3 regions of the Thioalkalivibrio sp. ALE10 genome follow, and region 3 is predicted to be linked to each of the others. Evidence: predicted binding sites of a transcription regulator. Region 3 holds the regulator's gene; each other region holds the start of a gene.
The links. The regulator FliA, encoded in region 3, starts transcription of late flagellar genes. The targets are predictions, from matches to a motif close to GCTAAAGTTNNNNNNNNNNCNGCCGATA.
Positions count from the first base shown of each region.

Region 1 (5,625 bases), on a different contig from region 3:
TCGCACCCACCTGGAAGAACAGATCCTCCACCGTGCCGTCCAGAACCGCGCCTCCATTGAACTCGGCCGAGTTCGCCACACGGCTGACCTCGTCCATCAGCTGCTGGACCTCGTCGTTGATCGCCTGACGGTCCGAGGCCGAATTGGTGTCGTTCGCCGCCTGCACCGACAGCTCGCGCGCACGCTGCAGCGCATCGCCGATGGTATCCAGCGCACCCTCGGCGGTCTGCGCGAACGAAATGCCATCGTTGGAGTTGCGCACCGCCTGGTCCAGACCGTTGATCTGGCTGGTGAAACGCTCGGAAATCGCCAGACCCGCCGCGTCGTCCTTCGCGCTGTTGATGCGAAGACCCGACGACAGACGCTCCAGCGACTGCGACAGCGAACCCTGCGACTCGTTGAGATTACGCTGCGCGTTCAGCGACAGCACGTTGGTGTTGATGACCTGGGACATGACGCCCTCCTTGTTTTGCTCGCTCTGCTGACCGGCCAGTCATTGCCGTTCCGGCAGCAATGACAGGTTCGGAATTGCCTCTCAGACCCCTTAACGACCACCCTCCGGCAACCTTTAACCCCGATCGGCAAAAAATTTCCGCCCCCTTGCCACCACGGCAAAAACCGCCCCGAACCGCCCCCCCGGTTCCGACCATGCCCGCGTGGGAGCGCGCTCGCGCGCGAACTCGCACCCGCCCGGACCACCGCCCCGAGATCACACCCCCAAAACGCAAAAAGGCCCGCCCCGATTACTCGGGGCGGGCCCTGGGATGGCCCGCAACACGGGCCCGGAGGAAGCCGAAGCCTTACTGCAGCAGACCCAGCACGTTCTGCGGCACCGCATTCGCCTGCGACAACACCGTGGTCCCCGCCTGCTGGAGCACCTGCGCCCGCGAGAGTTCGGCGGTCTCTGCGGCGAAGTCCGCATCCCGGATTCGCGAACGCGCATCCGACAGGTTCTCCGAACCGATCTCCAGGTTCGCGATGGTGCTCTCGAAACGAGTCTGCACCGCGCCCAGCTCCGCACGCAGCGAGTTGACCTTGGTCAAGGCGCCGTCGAAAGCACCGATGGACTGGGTCGCCGTCTCACGAGTCACCACGTCGACATCGTTCAGGGTGACGTCTGCGCCGCCATCATCATCGAAAAGTGCTACCGGAGCTCCGTCAACGTCCACATCGCCATTCGCCACATCCAGATTCTCGGTGCCCAGACGCGAGGTGATCGCGATCGTGGTGGTACCGTCGTTCTTGACCCTCAGCGCGGCTTCCAGATCGGCATCCGCGACGTCTTTGGCATTTTCGTCTCCGGCGGACGCGGCTTCCGTGATGGCTGCATTGATCATGCGGACCGCATCCTCAAGAGTTGCGGCAGGCTCGACCTCCTCGCCCGGAGTATCATCACCCGATAGCTGGACCTGAATGTCGTCGAAATCGTCACTGCTGATGGTGATGTCTTCGAATGGCCCGCTGAATCCATCCACCTCATCGATCTGGGCGATCTGTTCCTGCGTCAAGCCACCGGAGCCAACCACCTCGGTCGCCCCCAGCCGGGAGGTCCGGGCATCCACCCCGTCCACGGCAATGGTCTGGCCCTGATTGGCCCCCACCTGGAAGAACAGGTCCTCCACCGTGCCATCCAGGATTCGACCACCGTTGAACTCGGCCGAGTTCGCCACACGACTGACCTCTTCCATCAACTGCTGCACCTCGTCGTTCAGCGCCTGACGGTCGGAGGCCGAGTTGGTGTCGTTCGCCGCCTGCACGGCCAGCTGCCGCGCTCGCTGCAGTGCGTCGCCGACGGTGTCCAGCGCACCTTCGGCCGTCTGCGCGAACGAGATGCCGTCGTTCGAGTTGCGCACCGCCTGATTGAGGCCGTTGATCTGCGTCGTGAACCGCTCCGAAATCGCGAGACCGGCCGCGTCGTCCTTGGCGCTGTTGATGCGCAGGCCGGACGACAGGCGTTCCAGCGACTGGGCGAGATCGCCCTGGGTCTGGTTCAGATTGCGCTGGGCATTCAGCGAAAGAACGTTGGTGTTGATGACCTGAGACATGTTTGCTTCCTCCGGAACTTGAGTGCCGGCCGGGCCGGCTGAGGCAATCCCTGGGCGGCCTCATGCCGCCTTCGATTCCCTTAACGACCGTCACCCCGGGGTCTTTAGGGCATGGAGCCGTTTTCCTCAGGTTCGCGGGCTCGACACCGCCGGATGTCCGCTCGATACTCAGGTCTTGCGCCCGTCACTGTTCCCCGCGGGGGCTCGCCCCACCAACGGTCACACGAACGTTTGTGGTTCGTGGGAACTCGTACTCGGACACGCGCTTGCGCGCCTCTTCAACCGCGCGCTCGAAGGCAGGCCGATAGGCCGCAAATTCGTCCCCAATGCGTGCGAACTCCGGGTTCACGCGGCTGCGGCGTTCCGAGCTTCCCGCCATGCCCACGCGCGCCGGATCCACCGATTCGCCGGCGGAATCCGCGCATTCCGACTCCCAGTCAAACCCGTGGAAGCGCAGGATTCTGGACGCATGGGTATCCGGTGCCTGCAGATAGTCTTCGTAGCGCACGCGTTCCACACGGTCCGGGAAAAGTGCCTCCCAGTGATCTACAAGCCGACGGTAAGCCAGAATGTATTCCGCGATTGTATCGATGGCCCAGGCATACGGCATGGCTCGCGCGAACCAACGCATGTAGATGGCCATCGCGTTGTCCACCGGGTCCCGCTCACAGAAAACGACGCGCGTATCGGGGTTCAACGCCATCAGGGTGCCCACGTGCCAGACGTTGCTCGGGTTGGTCAGCACGTAGGCACCCACCTGGTCGTCCACGGCCTCGCCCCAGATCGAATCCATGCGGGCGCGCAGCCTTCCCAGAGCCTCGCTGCCGAGTTCCCGAATAAACAGGGGGTATCTGTTGCGCACCTCCCTGGGCAACTCCGCGAGGAGCTCCTGAATTCCTCCGAGTTCGCCATAGTGGCGGGTCCGCGAATGCGCGGACAGCGCCCCCTCCAGCAGCGATTTGCCGGAACGGGGCGCGCCCAGGATCACACTCAACGGGCGCGGAGACACTTCCGGGCCATCGAGGCCACGTTTCCATTCTTCCGTGAAGACCGCTTCCCGGGTCCCGACCGTCTGGAGGACCCGACCCTCCCGAATGCCGTCGACCTGCTTCTGGATCGACCTGGCCCGCAGGTCGTTGCCCTTTTCGAAGGCCGCGAACGCCTGGTCCACGTCCCCTGCATCCTTGTGAAGCTTTGCCAGAGAGAACTGCAGATGGCCCTGATCATGCAGGCTGAAGTTCCCCTTGCGAATCACCTCTTCGAGCTCCCGGCGCGGGGAAACATCGGCGGGAAAATGCCGCGAGTGCGCATAGGAAAACCAGACGTTCGGCCTGTAGGGAACCACACGAACCAGTGACTCGAGGATCTCTGCCGCCTCATCCCAGCGGCCCTCCGCCTGCAACACGCGGGCGTAGTTGTACAGCGCCAGCTGATCGGGGTCGAACCGCAGGGCTTCGCGCAAGGCGGCTCCCGCCGCTTGATAACGACCTCGCATGAGAAGCACGCTCGCGAGGTGGTTGTAACTCGCGGGATCCTCGGGACACATCTGTACGAGCTTGGAGGCATACAGCGTGGCGGTGTTGTAGCGCGTCTGTTCAAACGTGCTCCGGATCAGCATCCGCAACGCATCGGCGCTGTTCGGGTCCCGCTTGAGCAGTTCCCCGCAGAAGGCTTCGACCTCATCGTAGTCCCCTTCATCGAAGGCAGCGGAGGCTTTCTTCAACAGTTTTTCCGATTCCGACTGGCCTTTCCGGCTCTTTCTGTTCTTCCCGACCTTCTTCGTCTTCCCGGTTCTCTTTCCCGCCGCCATGCTGTCGCGCTCCTTCTGGAAATCTTTCCGCAGGTTAAGTTATCGCCGGGCGTGTCGCACACTTGAGCGTGGCGTTTCGGCGGGCAGCGCCCCACACCGCGTGAGGCAGAACCCGTGCTTAACGCCGTCCGCCCGCAGCCGGGGCCGCGCCTACGCGGTGAGGCTCAGGGCCATCACCACCAGGGCCACGGTCTCGACGATCTCCAGGGTGGCGCCGGCGGGGTCGCCGGTGAAGCCGCCGAGCCAGCGGCGGAAGAACGCGGCCAGGGCGGCCACGGTGGCGCCGGCGAGGATCAGGGCGATGATGGCGCCGGGCAGACCGCCGGCCACGCCGAGGATGACCACGGCGATGGCGGTGGCCACCAGTACTCCGGCGGCGGCCCGTTCGGGCAGGTGCGCCGCCATGTCGGCGCCCAGGCCGGCGGGATTGAGGTAATCGGCGAGGCGGAACAGCAGCACCAGCGCGGCGCGGCCGAGGACCGCGGCGATCACCAGCGCCAGCCACTGCGCGGCGGCCACCAGCGGCACCAGCGCGGCGAACTTGACCAGCAGCACCAGCATCACTGTGGCCACCGCGATCGGGCCGGAGGTCGGGTCCTTCATGATGGTGCGGGCGCGCTCGGGGTCGCCGTGACTGCCCACGCGGGCGTCCACCGTGTCGGCCAGCCCGTCCAGATGCAGCGCGCCGGTGATCGCCACCCAGCCGGCCAGTACCAGCGCGGCGAGCAACAGCGGTTCGGCGCCCGGCAGCAGGCTCAGCAGCATGCCGCCGCCGGCCAGCAACAGGCCCAGCACCAGCCCCACCAGCGGGTAGAACAGCAGCGAGCGCCCGGCGTCTTCCGGGCGCGGGGCCTCCGGCAGCAGGCGCGCCGGCAGCGGCACCCGGGTGAGGAACACCAGCGCCAGCCACAGCGGGGCGAGCGTGGCCGGCCGGCTCATGCCTGCACCCGCGCGGGATCGACCCGGTGCAGCACCGCCAGCGGGGCCTCAATGTTCAGCAGTTCGGCCAGCGGGATGCCCTCGAAGTGCGCACGCAATACGCGGATGACGCCGCCGTGGGTGACCACCAGCGTGCGCGCGGTGCCGGGCGTGGCCACGCTCTCGCGCCAGCCGGCCAGCACGCGCCCGCGGAACGCGCCCAGCGCCTCGCCCCCGGGCGGCGGGCAGCCTTCCGGGTCCTGCCAGAAGCGGCCCAGCGCGTCGGCATCGGTCTCCATCAGCGCGGCGGCGCTGCGGCCCTCCCAGGTGCCGAAGTGCAGTTCCTTCAGGCGCGGTTCCACCACCAGCGGCACATCCCAGCGCTCGGCCCAGGCCGAGGCCGGCCCCTGACAGCGCTGCAGCGGCGAGGTCACGATGCGGTCCCAGGCCGGTTCGCCGGAGGCCAGACCCGGCGGGCGCCGGCGTGCCAGCTCCCCCTCCATCGCCGCCTGGCCGCGCGCGGTCAGCGGCACGTCGCTGCCGGCGCCGCAGAAGCCCTCGCCGGTGGTCTCGCCGTGACGCAGCAGCCCGACCCGCGCCCCGGCGCTGACGGACGCGCCCGTACTCACGCGCCCGCTCCGGAGTCGTCGTCCGCCACCCCGGCCTCATCGAAGGTCGCCATGCCGGCGTGCAGCTCGCAGGCCATGCGCAGCAGCGGCACCGCGGTCGCCGCGCCACTGCCCTCACCCAGGCGCATGCCCAGATCCAGCAGCGGCTGCGCGCCCAGCGCCTCCAGCACGCGGTCGTGCCCGGGCTCGGCGGAGCGGTGGGCGTAGAAGAACCAGTCCCGGG
Region 1 covers NZ_KB906457.1:65-5,689, forward strand. The annotation lists partial or broken gene F788_RS0111860 (flagellin) at 1-454, opposite strand, end outside; gene F788_RS0111865 (flagellin) at 801-2,045, opposite strand; gene F788_RS0111870 (sulfotransferase) at 2,230-3,768, opposite strand; gene cobS (adenosylcobinamide-GDP ribazoletransferase) at 4,006-4,794, opposite strand; gene F788_RS0111880 (histidine phosphatase family protein) at 4,791-5,402, opposite strand; gene cobT (nicotinate-nucleotide--dimethylbenzimidazole phosphoribosyltransferase) at 5,399-5,625, opposite strand, start outside.
Region 1: the regulator FliA is predicted to act here: its motif matches at 2,127-2,154, upstream of F788_RS0111865 (flagellin).

Region 2 (5,625 bases), on a different contig from region 3:
TGCACGCCCTGCCGGAGACCCTGGAAGCCCTGCAGCGCCACATCTTCAACTGGGTGATCTGGCCCGATTTCACTGCCCTGCCCTCGCCCGAGCAACCGGCGCTGCGCTTTCGCCCGCTGGGTGCCGGCGAGCAGATGGACATCGACGGACGCTCCGTCACGGCCCTTCCCGCGATGCACACCGTCCCGGCGGTAGGGTATTCGGTGAGCCGGCCGGATGCCGGGGCCTTTGCGTTCAGCGGCGACACCACTTCGACCCGCGGTCTGTGGCAGACCCTGAATGCCCTGCCCCGCCTCGATCTGCTGATGATCGAAACCGGGCTGCCGGACGAGATGGATCATCTCGCCGGTGCCACCCGCCACTACACCCCGCTGCAGCTGGCGCGCGATCTCGACCATCTGCGGCATCGCCCGCGTATCGCGGTGACCCACCTCAAGCCGGGCTACGAACAGACCATCCGTGAACAGCTGGCCGCGCGCAACAATGGCGACATGATCGTTCTCGACGGCGACGAGCACTTCGAGCTGGCCGGCTGACCCTGGCCACCGAGCGCCGCTGCGTCCGGATTGGTCGCAAACCGGAGCTGTGGCATCCTTGGCGGATGCGACCCCTGATCCGACTCTTTTTCCGCGGCGTGCGCCTGGTTCTCACGCCCTTCATGCTCGTGGGCGAGAAGGTGACCCGCCCGCGCGGAATCCAGCGTGACCCCGAAGAACAGGCACGGGTGGACGAACAGACCCGCGCCCTCGCGCTCTACCACTTCCCCGCCTGTCCGTTCTGCATCAAGGCGCGCCGTGCCATGCAGCGCCTGTCACTGGACATCGAACTGCGCAATGCCCAGCCGGCCGGCGAACACCGCGAGACCCTGCAGACGGAAGGCGGCAAGCTGCAGGTCCCCTGCCTGCGGATCGAGGAAGGAGACGGCAGCGTGCGCTGGCTGTACGAGTCGGGCGCGATCATCGACTACCTCGAGTCGCGCTTTGATCCGGACCGGGCCGGAGCCGACCGCAATACCGAGGGCTCCTGAACCCGCAAATGACAGGGGGCGGCACGTGGCCGCCCCCTCGGGACCGGATCAGACCCGGAAGTGCCCCACCCGCTGCTGCTGTTCGGAAGCCAGCTTCGACAGCTCTTCCGAGGCATTCGCGATCTCGCGCGAGCCACTGGCCGTCTCGTCCAGCACCTGGGTGATGTTGGAGATGTTGCGGTTGATCTCCTCGGCCACCGAGGACTGTTCCTCGGCCGCGCTGGCGATCTGTGTATTCATCTCCGAGATGGTGGTCACCGACTGCGTGATCGACTCCAGCGACTCGCCCGCCTCGTTCACCTTCTCGCGGCTGGAATGCGCCCGGTTCTTGCCTTCTTCCATCGCCTGAACCGCCTCGCGCGTGCCGTTCTGGACGCGTTCGATCATGCCCTGGATCTCGTGGGTCGAATCCTGGGTCCGGCTCGCCAGGGTCCGCACCTCGTCGGCCACGACCGCGAAGCCGCGGCCCTGCTCGCCGGCCCGCGCCGCCTCGATGGCCGCGTTCAGCGCCAGCAGGTTGGTCTGATCGGCGATGTCCCCGATCACCTCCAGCACCTTGTTGATCTCCTCGGCATCGGTCGACAGCCGCTCGATCACTTCGGCGGTGTTGTCCACCTGCGAGGTCAGGTGGTTGATCGACTGCACCGTCTGTTGCACCAGCTCGCGCCCGGCGTCGGCATCCTTGTCGGTGGTCTGCGCCGCGGTGGCCGCATCCGAGGCGTTGCGCGCAACCTCGGCAACCGTCGCGGTCATCTCGTTCATCGCGGTGGCCACCTGGTCGACCTCGTCCTTCTGCCGCGTGACCTGACCGTTGGTCTGTTCGCTGGTTGCGGACAGCTCATTGGCCGCGGCCGCCACCTGGTCGCCACCGGCGGCGACTTCCTTGACCAGATCCTGGATCTTGCCCACGAAGCGGTTGAACGCCGCCGCCAGATCTCCCAGCTCGTTGTTACCGTCGGCCTCGAGCCGGCGCGTCAGGTCACCGTCGCCGGACGCGATGTCATCCAGACGCGTGACGGTCTGGCGCAGCGGCCGCACGATGCTGCGCGACAGCAGCCAGGCCAGCAGCAGACCAAGACCGATGGCGGCCACGCCCACCGCCACCACGGTGGTGGTGGCATTGCGGGCCATCGCCACGTAATCGCTGCGATCGACCATCAGCTCCAGCACGCCCACCGGCTCACCGGAGAAATCCTCCACAGGACGTCCGACCACGGCCATCGGGCGTCCGTCGTGGCGAACGTTGCGGATCATCTCCTCGCCGTCGAGGATGCGCCGCATCTCCTCCCGACTGAAGGTCGAATCGCCATTGATGGTTCCGGCAAAGACCTCGAAACCGGCATCACGATCGAGGTGTACCGCCACGGGTGATCCGGTTTCTTCGGTGAAGGACTCGAAGAAGGCGTCATCGAAGGCCATGCCGAATTCCAGCGAGCCGATGTGCTCGTTCTGGTAGGACACCGGCACCATCCCGCGGATCCCGATGCCGAACGGGCCTTCTTCCAGCCCGGTGATCGGCTGCCGATTGCGGTTCACCTCCAGGATCGTCTGGCGCACGTCCGACAGGTCGTCGCCGTAGTTGTCGGGACTGTGGGTACGCAGGAAGGAGGTCGCCGGCGGCGTATGGAAGTGATACTGGCGCACGTCGTGCTCGTCGCGCAGCTGGCCATATCCCGGCTCGGTCAGTTCCAGCAGGCGCTCACGATCCCCCTCGGCGAACGCCTGCTGAATCACCGGGATCTCGGCGATGGCCCGCGCCATCGACTCGCCCCGTTCGGCTTCCTGTTCCAGCTGGCGGATCAGCAGCCCGCTCAGGTCGTTCAGCTCCCGTTGCTCCGCGCGATCGGCCATCGTGCCGAGGCTGTTCATCACGACGACCAGCGTGAGCACCACGACCGCCACCACAACGATGGTGACGCCGCCCATCAAGCGCGTTCCGATACGGATATTCCTGAGCATGGCTTTCCCTCTTTTGGTGTTCCGGCATTCTGATCAATGCGCATTCCGCCGGGCCCTGCCCGGCCGGATGGCCAAATCAGCATACCCTCACATACTAACGGCGACCGTCCGGAAACCTTGATCCGAATCGGCCGCCGTCACGAAAACCCATCCTCCGGCACGGGGCACAACACCCCGGCCGGCAGGACCCACGGTCAGACACGGAAGCGCCCGGTGCGCTCCTGCTGCGCCGAGGCCAGCTTCGACAGCTCCTCCGAGGCGTTGGCGATCTGCTGCGATCCGGCCACGGTCTCGTCCAGCACCTGAGTGATGTTGGAGACGTTGCGGTTGATCTCCTCGGCCACCGAGGACTGCTCTTCGGCCGCGCTGGCGATCTGCGTGTTCATGTCCGAGATGCTGCTGATGGACTGCGTGATCGACTGCAGCGACTGCCCCGCATCGTTGACCTGTTCCACGCTGGAATGCGCCTGTCGACGGCCGTCCTCCATGGCCTTCACCGCGTCGCGCGTGCCGTTCTGCACCCGCTCGATCATCCCCTGGATCTCCTGGGTCGAATCCTGGGTCCGGCTCGCCAGGGTCCGCACCTCGTCGGCCACCACCGCGAAGCCGCGGCCCTGCTCGCCGGCCCGCGCCGCCTCGATGGCCGCGTTCAGCGCCAGCAGGTTGGTCTGATCGGCGATGTCCCCGATCACCTCCAGCACCTTGTTGATCTCCTCGGCATCGGTCGACAGCCGCTCGATCACCTGCGCGGTGTTCTCCACCTGGGTGGACAGGGTGTTGATCGCACTGACGGTCTGTTCCACCAGCTCCCGGCCGTGGGTCGCATCCTTGTCCGTGCTCTGTGCGGCTTCCGCCGCCTCGGTGGCGTTGCGGGCGACCTCGGCCACGGTCGCGGTCATCTCGTTCATGGCCGTGGCGACCTGGTCGATCTCGGATTGCTGGCGGCCGACCTGTTCGTTGGTCTGCTCGCTGGTCGCGGACAGCTCGTTGGCTGCGGCCGCCACCTGGTCGCCGCCGGCGGCAACTTCCTTCACCAGCTCGTGGATCTTGCCCACGAAGCGGTTGAACGCCGCCGCCAGATCCCCCAGCTCGTTGTTGCCGTCGGCCTCCAGCCGGCGCGTCAGGTCCCCGTCGCCGGACGCGATGTCGTCCAGACGCTCGACCGTATCGCGCAGCGGCCGCACGATGCTGCGCGACAGCAGCCAGGCCAGCAGGAGGCCAAGACCGATGGCGACCACGCCCACGCCCACCACGGTAGCCGTGGCATTGCGGGCCATCGCCACGTAATCGCTGCGATCGACCATCAGCTCCAGCACGCCCACCGGCTCGCCGGAGAAGTCTTCCACCGGACGCCCGACCACCGCCATCGGACGACCGTCGTGCTCGGTCCGGCGCACCAGTTCCTCGCCGCCGGCAATCCGCTCCATTTCGTCACGGCTGAAGGTGGAGTCGCCGTTGATGGTGCTGCCGAACGCCTCGAAGGTCCCGTCGCGCTGCAGGTAGAGGGCCACCGGGGCTTCCGTATCCGCCGTGAAGTCCTCGAAGAAGGCATCGTCGAAGGCCATGCCGAATTCCAGCGACCCGATATGTTCACCCTCGTGGGAGACCGGGACGATGCCGCGGATGCCCAGGCCGGCCACCCCTTCCTCGAGCCCGGAGATCGGCCGGCGGTCGCGGTTGGTATCGACCACGGTCTGGCGGAACCCGGAGAGGTCATCGTCGTAGCGATCCGGACGGTGTGCCCGCAGGAAGGACGTCGCCGGCGGCGTATGGAACTGATACTGGCGTACGCCGTATTCCTCGTAGAGGTGATCGAAACCCGGTACGGTCATCGCATGCAGCTGTTCGCGGTCCCGCCGGGCGAAGGCCTGTTGCACGTCCGGAATGGCGGCCACGGCCTGCGCCATCGCGGTCCCGCGATCGGCTTCCTGATCGAGCTGCCGGATCAGCAGTTCACTCAGGTCATTGAGTTCACGCTGTTCCGCACGGTCCGCCATGTTGCCGAGGCTGTTCATCACCACCACCAGCGTGAGCACCACGACCGCGACCACCACGAGGGTGACGCCGCCCATCAGGCGGGTTCCGATCCGGATATTCCTGAGCATCTCTCTCTCCCTTGAAGCTTTCTTCGCGCCCGGAGTTACGGGCGCCGTTCTGCGAGTCTCTCGCTCCCGCTAGCGGCCGGCAGCGGCCTGACTTGAGCCGCGCGGGTCACGCTCCCTCCCCCCGCTTTCAGCCCACGTGCCGCAGCAGCAACGGCTCGGCGAGCGCATACACCGCGAGGCTGACCAGCACGATGGCGACCACCGACAGCAGGGCCCCGCCGCGGATCATGTCCACCACGCGCAGGCGATTGGAGGCAAACACGATGGCGTTGGGCGGCGTGGCCACTGGCAACATGAACGCGACCGACGCGGCGAACGCCACCGGCAGGGTCATCAGCCCCACCGGCACGTCCATGCGCAGCGCGAGCGCGGCCACCAGTGGCAGCAGGGTGGCGGCGGTGGCGGTATTGCTGGTCACGTGGCTGAGGGTCATGGTGACCAGCACGACCCCCGCGATCACCAGCAGCAGCGGCCAGGCCTGGGCGCCCATCAGCGCCTCGGCGGTCAGTTCCGCCAGGCCCGAGGACTCGATGG
Region 2 covers NZ_KB906451.1:161,977-167,601, forward strand. The annotation lists gene F788_RS0105180 (MBL fold metallo-hydrolase) at 1-536, shown strand, start outside; gene F788_RS0105185 (glutathione S-transferase N-terminal domain-containing protein) at 602-1,027, shown strand; gene F788_RS0105190 (methyl-accepting chemotaxis protein) at 1,076-2,986, opposite strand; gene F788_RS0105195 (methyl-accepting chemotaxis protein) at 3,181-5,091, opposite strand; gene F788_RS0105200 (DASS family sodium-coupled anion symporter) at 5,219-5,625, opposite strand, start outside.
Region 2: the regulator FliA is predicted to act here: its motif matches at 3,082-3,109, upstream of F788_RS0105190 (methyl-accepting chemotaxis protein).

Region 3 (5,625 bases):
GAGGCGGCGGGACAGCCGGCGGTGCTGGTGGTGGCCCCGGAAATCCGCTCCTGGATCGCCGGATGGCTGCGGGGCGCGGTGCGCAACCTGACCGTGCTCGCGTTCACCGAGATCCCGGACAACCGGCGGATCCGGGTGGTGGCCACGGTGGGACAGGATGAAGCAGACAAGAAGTCGGCGTGATGTGCGAACGGGCATGGCCTGAAGCACCAGTCAACGATCGGCGGGAGAGCGAACGATGAATGTCAGACGATACCGGGCACGGGACATGCGCGACGCGATGCGCCAGGTCCGCGAGGAGCAGGGCGAGGACGCCGTGATCCTGTCCAGCCGCCGGGTCGACGGCTGGCTGGAGGTGGTCGCCGCCCTCGATGGCGGCGAGGCGCCCGCCGGAACGGCGGAGGGTGACGGCCGGGGTGCCCCGCGGCAGGACGACGCCGGCAGCGGGGCACGCCCCGCCCGGGGATCGATGCGCCAGGGCGTGCGCGATGAACCGGCGCCACGTACTGAGCAGCCCCGCGCACCGGAGCCCGCGGCGGCTTCCACCGGCGGGGGGGCGGGTGCCGCGTCCCGGCAGCGGCCGGCCCCGCAATGGCCCACCGACCCCGAGGTGTCCGCGATGCGTCAGGAACTGCGGGATCTGCGCAGCCTGCTGACGCGGCAGTACGAAGAGAACGAGCAGGCCCGCTGGGCGGCGCGGCATCCACTGGCGGCCGAATGCAAGGCGCGGCTGATGGATCTGGGCTTCCGCGAGCCGCTGGCGCGCAGCCTGGCCGGCAGCATCCTCGACGATCATACCTCGGAGGAGGCATGGGAGCGCCTGCGGGCGCGCCTGTCGGGCGCCATCGTGACCGCGCGCGCCTCGATCCTCGACGAGGGCGGGGTACTCGCGCTGGAGGGACCGACCGGGGTCGGCAAGACCACCACCATTGCGCGGATTGCACTGCGCCAGATCCGCCGCATGGGGCCGGATTCGGTCACCCTGGTCACCATGGACGCCCAGCGCATCGGCGCGACGCGGCAGTTGCAGGCCTTCGGCCAGATGGCGGGCACCGCGGTGCGTGTGGTGGAGACGGAGGCCGAGCTGCGCGAGATGGCGCGGCGCTCGGCGGGCAGCGGGCACCTGATCCTGGTGGATACCGCCGGACAGTCGCCGCGTACCGCCCCGCGCGAACCCCTGCTGACGGACATGCCTGCCGACGTGCGCGCGGAGACCTGGCTGGTGATCGCGGCCACCACCCAGGGCATGGCCCTGCGGCGGGTGCTGGAGGCATTCGCCCCCACGGAACCCTCGGCCCTTGTGCTGACCAAGCTGGACGAGGCGGAACAGCTGGGGGAGGTGCTTTCGGTGCTGCTGGACCAGCCGCTGGGTGTCGCGTTCATGAGCGACGGCCAGCGCATCGCCGAGGATTTCCATCGCGTGGATACCGGACATCTGACCCGCCTGGCGCTGCAGGAGGAACCCGAACACGGGGCGGCCGATGCCTGGGTCGACGAGGCGATGCAGGCCTGGCGGCGGCGCCAGGCGACGGAACGCGAGGCCCGGCGGCCGCGATCCGCGGACGAGCCGGCCGCGGGCGAGGAGCCCGCCCCGCTGGAAATGATTCAACCGGTGCTGAAGGGACGTCATGTCACACAACACTAAGCCCCTGAAGGTGGTCGCGGTGGCCTCGGGCAAGGGCGGGGTCGGCAAGACCAATGTCTCGGTCAACCTGTCGGTCGGACTGGCCCGTCTGGGACGCGAGGTCATGCTGTTCGATGCGGACCTGGGGCTCGCGAACGTCGATGTGCTGCTGGGCCTGCGTCCGCAGCGGACGCTGCACGACCTGGTGACCGGGGACGTCGAGGATCTGGAGGACGTGATCATCGAGGGCCCGGAGGGAATCCGTGTGGTGCCTTCCGCGTCCGGGATCGCGACCATGGCCAACCTGAGCCGGCCGGAACATCACGGCCTGATCCAGGCCTTCAGCATGTATACGCGACCGCTGGACGTGCTGGTGGTGGATACCGCCGCCGGGTTGCAGGAGTCGGTGACCAGTTTCTGTCAGGCCGTGCAGGAGACCCTGGTGGTGGTCACCGACGAGCCGGCATCGATGACCGACGCCTATGCACTGATCAAGGTCCTGCATCGGGATCATGGCGTGAACCGGTTCCGCGTGGTCGCAAACATGGTGCAGGGCCGTGCCGGGGCGGAACGCGTGATGCAGAAGCTGCAGGCGGTTTGTTCCACCTATCTGCCGGAGGTCATACTGGATCTGGTGGGCGTGATTCCGCTGGATGATGCCCTGCGCCAGGCGGTGCAGAAACGGGCGCCGGTGGTGCAGCAGTCTCCGGGCAGCCCGGCGGGACGGGCGTTCCTCGAGCTCGCGCGCAAGGTCGACGGCTGGCCGGTGGCCCGCGGCGCCAGCGGGGGGGTTGGATTCTTCGTCGAGAGGATGCTGCAAAGCGCATGAACACGCCAAAGAACAGACTTTCGGGATACGCCCGGGCGGGGACCGGGGGACCGGATCAGCTGGTCGCGGACCACGTCGAGCTGGTGAATCGGATCGCCCATCACCTGATGGCTCGGCTGCCGGCCTCGGTGCAGGTGGATGACCTGGTGCAGGCAGGCATGGTTGGGCTGATCGAGGCCGCGCGGCAGTTCGAAGGCGGCCAGGGGGCGACCTTCGCCACCTACGCCGGGATCCGCATCCGCGGGGCGATGATCGACGAGCTGCGTCGCAGCGACTGGACGCCGCGCTCGGTGCACCGCAACAGCCGGCGGATCTCCGAGGCGATGCAGACGGTGGAGGCCCGCGAGGGCCGCGCCGCTCGCGCCCCGGAGATCGCCGAGGAGCTGGGCGTCCCGGTGGAAACCTACTACCAGATGCTGGATGATCACGCCGGTGCCCATCTGTTCGCGCTGGACGAGGTGGGCGGCCCGGAGGGCGAGGCGGATCGCGTGCTGGAAGGGCAGGAGCAGTCCCCGTCGCGGCGCATCGAGGCCGGGGAGTTCCGCGAGGAACTGGCCGGCGCACTGGGCGATCTGCCCGAGCGTGAACGACTGGTGCTCAACCTGTACTACACCGAAGAACTCAACCTGCGCGAGATCGGTGCCGTGCTGGACGTGACCGAATCGCGCGTCAGCCAGATCCGCAGCCAGGCGGTGCACCGTCTGCGGGCGCGTCTGGGCTCGTGGCTCGAAGACGTCGAGTCCCTGCAGATATTCTAAGGTTCAAACACATTCCCGGAGCGAACTGTGGACAAGGGTATGAAAATCCTGATCGTGGACGACTTCTCCACGATGCGGCGCATCATCAAGAATCTCCTGCGGGATCTTGGCTTCAACAACACCATGGAGGCCGACGACGGGAGCACGGCCCTGCCGATGCTGCAGAACGGCGACTTCGATTTTCTGATCACCGACTGGAACATGCCCAACATGCCGGGCATCGACCTCCTGCGCGAGGTACGCAAGGACGAGCGGCTGAAATCGTTGCCGGTGCTGATGGTCACGGCCGAAGCCAAGCGCGATCAGATCGTGGAGGCGGCAGAGGCCGGCGTGAACGGTTACATTGTGAAGCCCTTCACGGCCGAGACGCTCAAGGAGAAGATCGAAAAGATCTTCGAACGTATTGAAGCTCAAGGCTGAATACCGCGACCGGCTGACACGGCAAGAGAGACCCGATGACCGAACAAGAGAATGCCTCCGGGGAAGACCGGCTCGCGCTGGCGCGGGAGCTGGTGGGCGCTCTGGAAGGCGGTGACGAGGAGGCTTCGCGCCGCCTGATCCAGGAGCTCGCGCGGCCTTATGAACGCGAACTGTTCGACGAACTGGGCAAGCTGACCCGCGAACTGCACGAGGCACTGGAGAGCTTCCGGGGCGATTCGCGTCTGGTCGAGCTGGCGCAGGACGAGATTCCGGATGCGCGCGAGCGTCTGAGTTACGTGGTGACCCAGACCGAACAGGCCACGCACGAAACCCTGAATGCAGTGGAATCGTCCCTGCCGATTGCCGAGGCATTCGCCGGGCGTGCCGCGGAACTCACCGAAAAATGGACCCGGTTCCGCAACCGCGAACTGTCGGTGGAGGAATTCCGCGAGTTCGCGCGCGAACTCGATGCATTTTTCGAACAGACCGGCAAGGACACCGAGGAACTGCGCCGGTTGCTGTCACAGGTCCTGATGGCACAGAGCTACCAGGATCTCACCGGGCAGGTGATCCGGCGGGTCATCCGTCTGGTCACGGATCTGGAGGAAAACCTGGTCTCGCTGATCCGCCTGTCTTCCGGGCGCCTGGAGAAGGATGCCCGGGCGGCGGCCGAACAGGCCCCGGAGGCGGAACAAACCGCGCGCGAGGAGGACCGCCGCGGGCATGGACCCGCGGTGCCCCACACTCAAGATTCCGGCACGGATGTCGTTCAAGGACAGGACGAGGTGGACGATCTGCTGTCGAGCCTGGGGTTCTAGGGTCCGTCCCGGGATCCCCTTGCACCGGCAGCCATCTGCCGACGATTCGAGTCACCGGAACGGAGAGACCGCATGGCCATCGACCCCAACGACGAAATCCTCCAGGACTTCCTGATCGAGGCGGGGGAGCTGCTGGAAGGCCTGAACGAACAGCTGATCGACCTGGAACAGCATCCGGACGATACCGATCTGCTGAATGCGGTCTTCCGCAGTTTCCATACCATCAAGGGCGGGGCCGGTTTTCTCGGGCTCGACCCGCTGGTGACGGTTTGCCACAACGCCGAAGACGTCTTCAACCTGTTGCGCAATCACGAGCGCCAGGTGGACGGCCAGCTCATGGACACCATGCTGCGGGTGCTGGACACCCTCAACGTGATGTTCGGCGAGCTGCGCGACGGCCAGGAGCCGACGCCGGCGCCCGAAGATCTGGTCGACACCCTGCGACGCATGGCCCGCAACGAAACGGTCCCCGTCGGCGGCGGGGACGAAGCCGCCCCGGTCGCGGAAGAAACGCCGCACGCGGCTCCGGCCGGGGAGGCAGCGCCGGCGACGGCCGACGACTGGCCGTCGGAGGCGCTGGAGGAAGCGGCCGAGTCGCCGTCCGCGCCGGAGCCGGCAGCGGATGACGCGCCGGGCGATGACGAAGTCCGCGTGGGTGCCGGGGACGAGATCACCGACGACGAGTTCGAGGCCCTTCTGGACAGCCTGCACGGAGACCAGCCACCGAAACCGGTGGATCCGGGCACGGCAGCGGAGTCGGCCCCGGAGGTCGCGGCTGCGGATGGCGGTGACACGGGTGGGGGCGAGGACGAGATCACCGACGATGAGTTCGAGAGCCTGCTTGACGAACTGCAGGCGAAAGGCGCTGGTCCACCGACAGCCCCGGCCGAACCGGCCGAGCCGGGCCCGTCCGCCGCCGCGGCGGGCGGGACCGGAGATGCGGACACCGGGCCCGCCGCAGAACCGGCGGCAGCCTCGCCCGGGGACATGGCCGGGAAGGAAAAGGAACAGAAAGCGGAAAGTTCCGGTCCTGCGCCCGCCTCCGGCGGTGCGCGCGGCGGCGCTTCCGGCGGTGGCGGCGCCGGCGGGAGTACCGGGGGCGGCGGCCAGGGCGGCGGTGGACACCAGGGCGAAACCTCGGTGCGCGTGGATACCGAGCGGCTCGACGAGATCATG
Region 3 covers NZ_KB906454.1:62,570-68,194, reverse strand. The annotation lists gene flhA (flagellar biosynthesis protein FlhA) at 1-183, shown strand, start outside; gene flhF (flagellar biosynthesis protein FlhF) at 239-1,645, shown strand; gene F788_RS0109640 (MinD/ParA family protein) at 1,629-2,453, shown strand; gene F788_RS0109635 (RNA polymerase sigma factor FliA) at 2,450-3,211, shown strand; gene F788_RS0109630 (chemotaxis response regulator CheY) at 3,251-3,631, shown strand; gene F788_RS0109625 (protein phosphatase CheZ) at 3,667-4,449, shown strand; gene F788_RS0109620 (chemotaxis protein CheA) at 4,522-5,625, shown strand, end outside.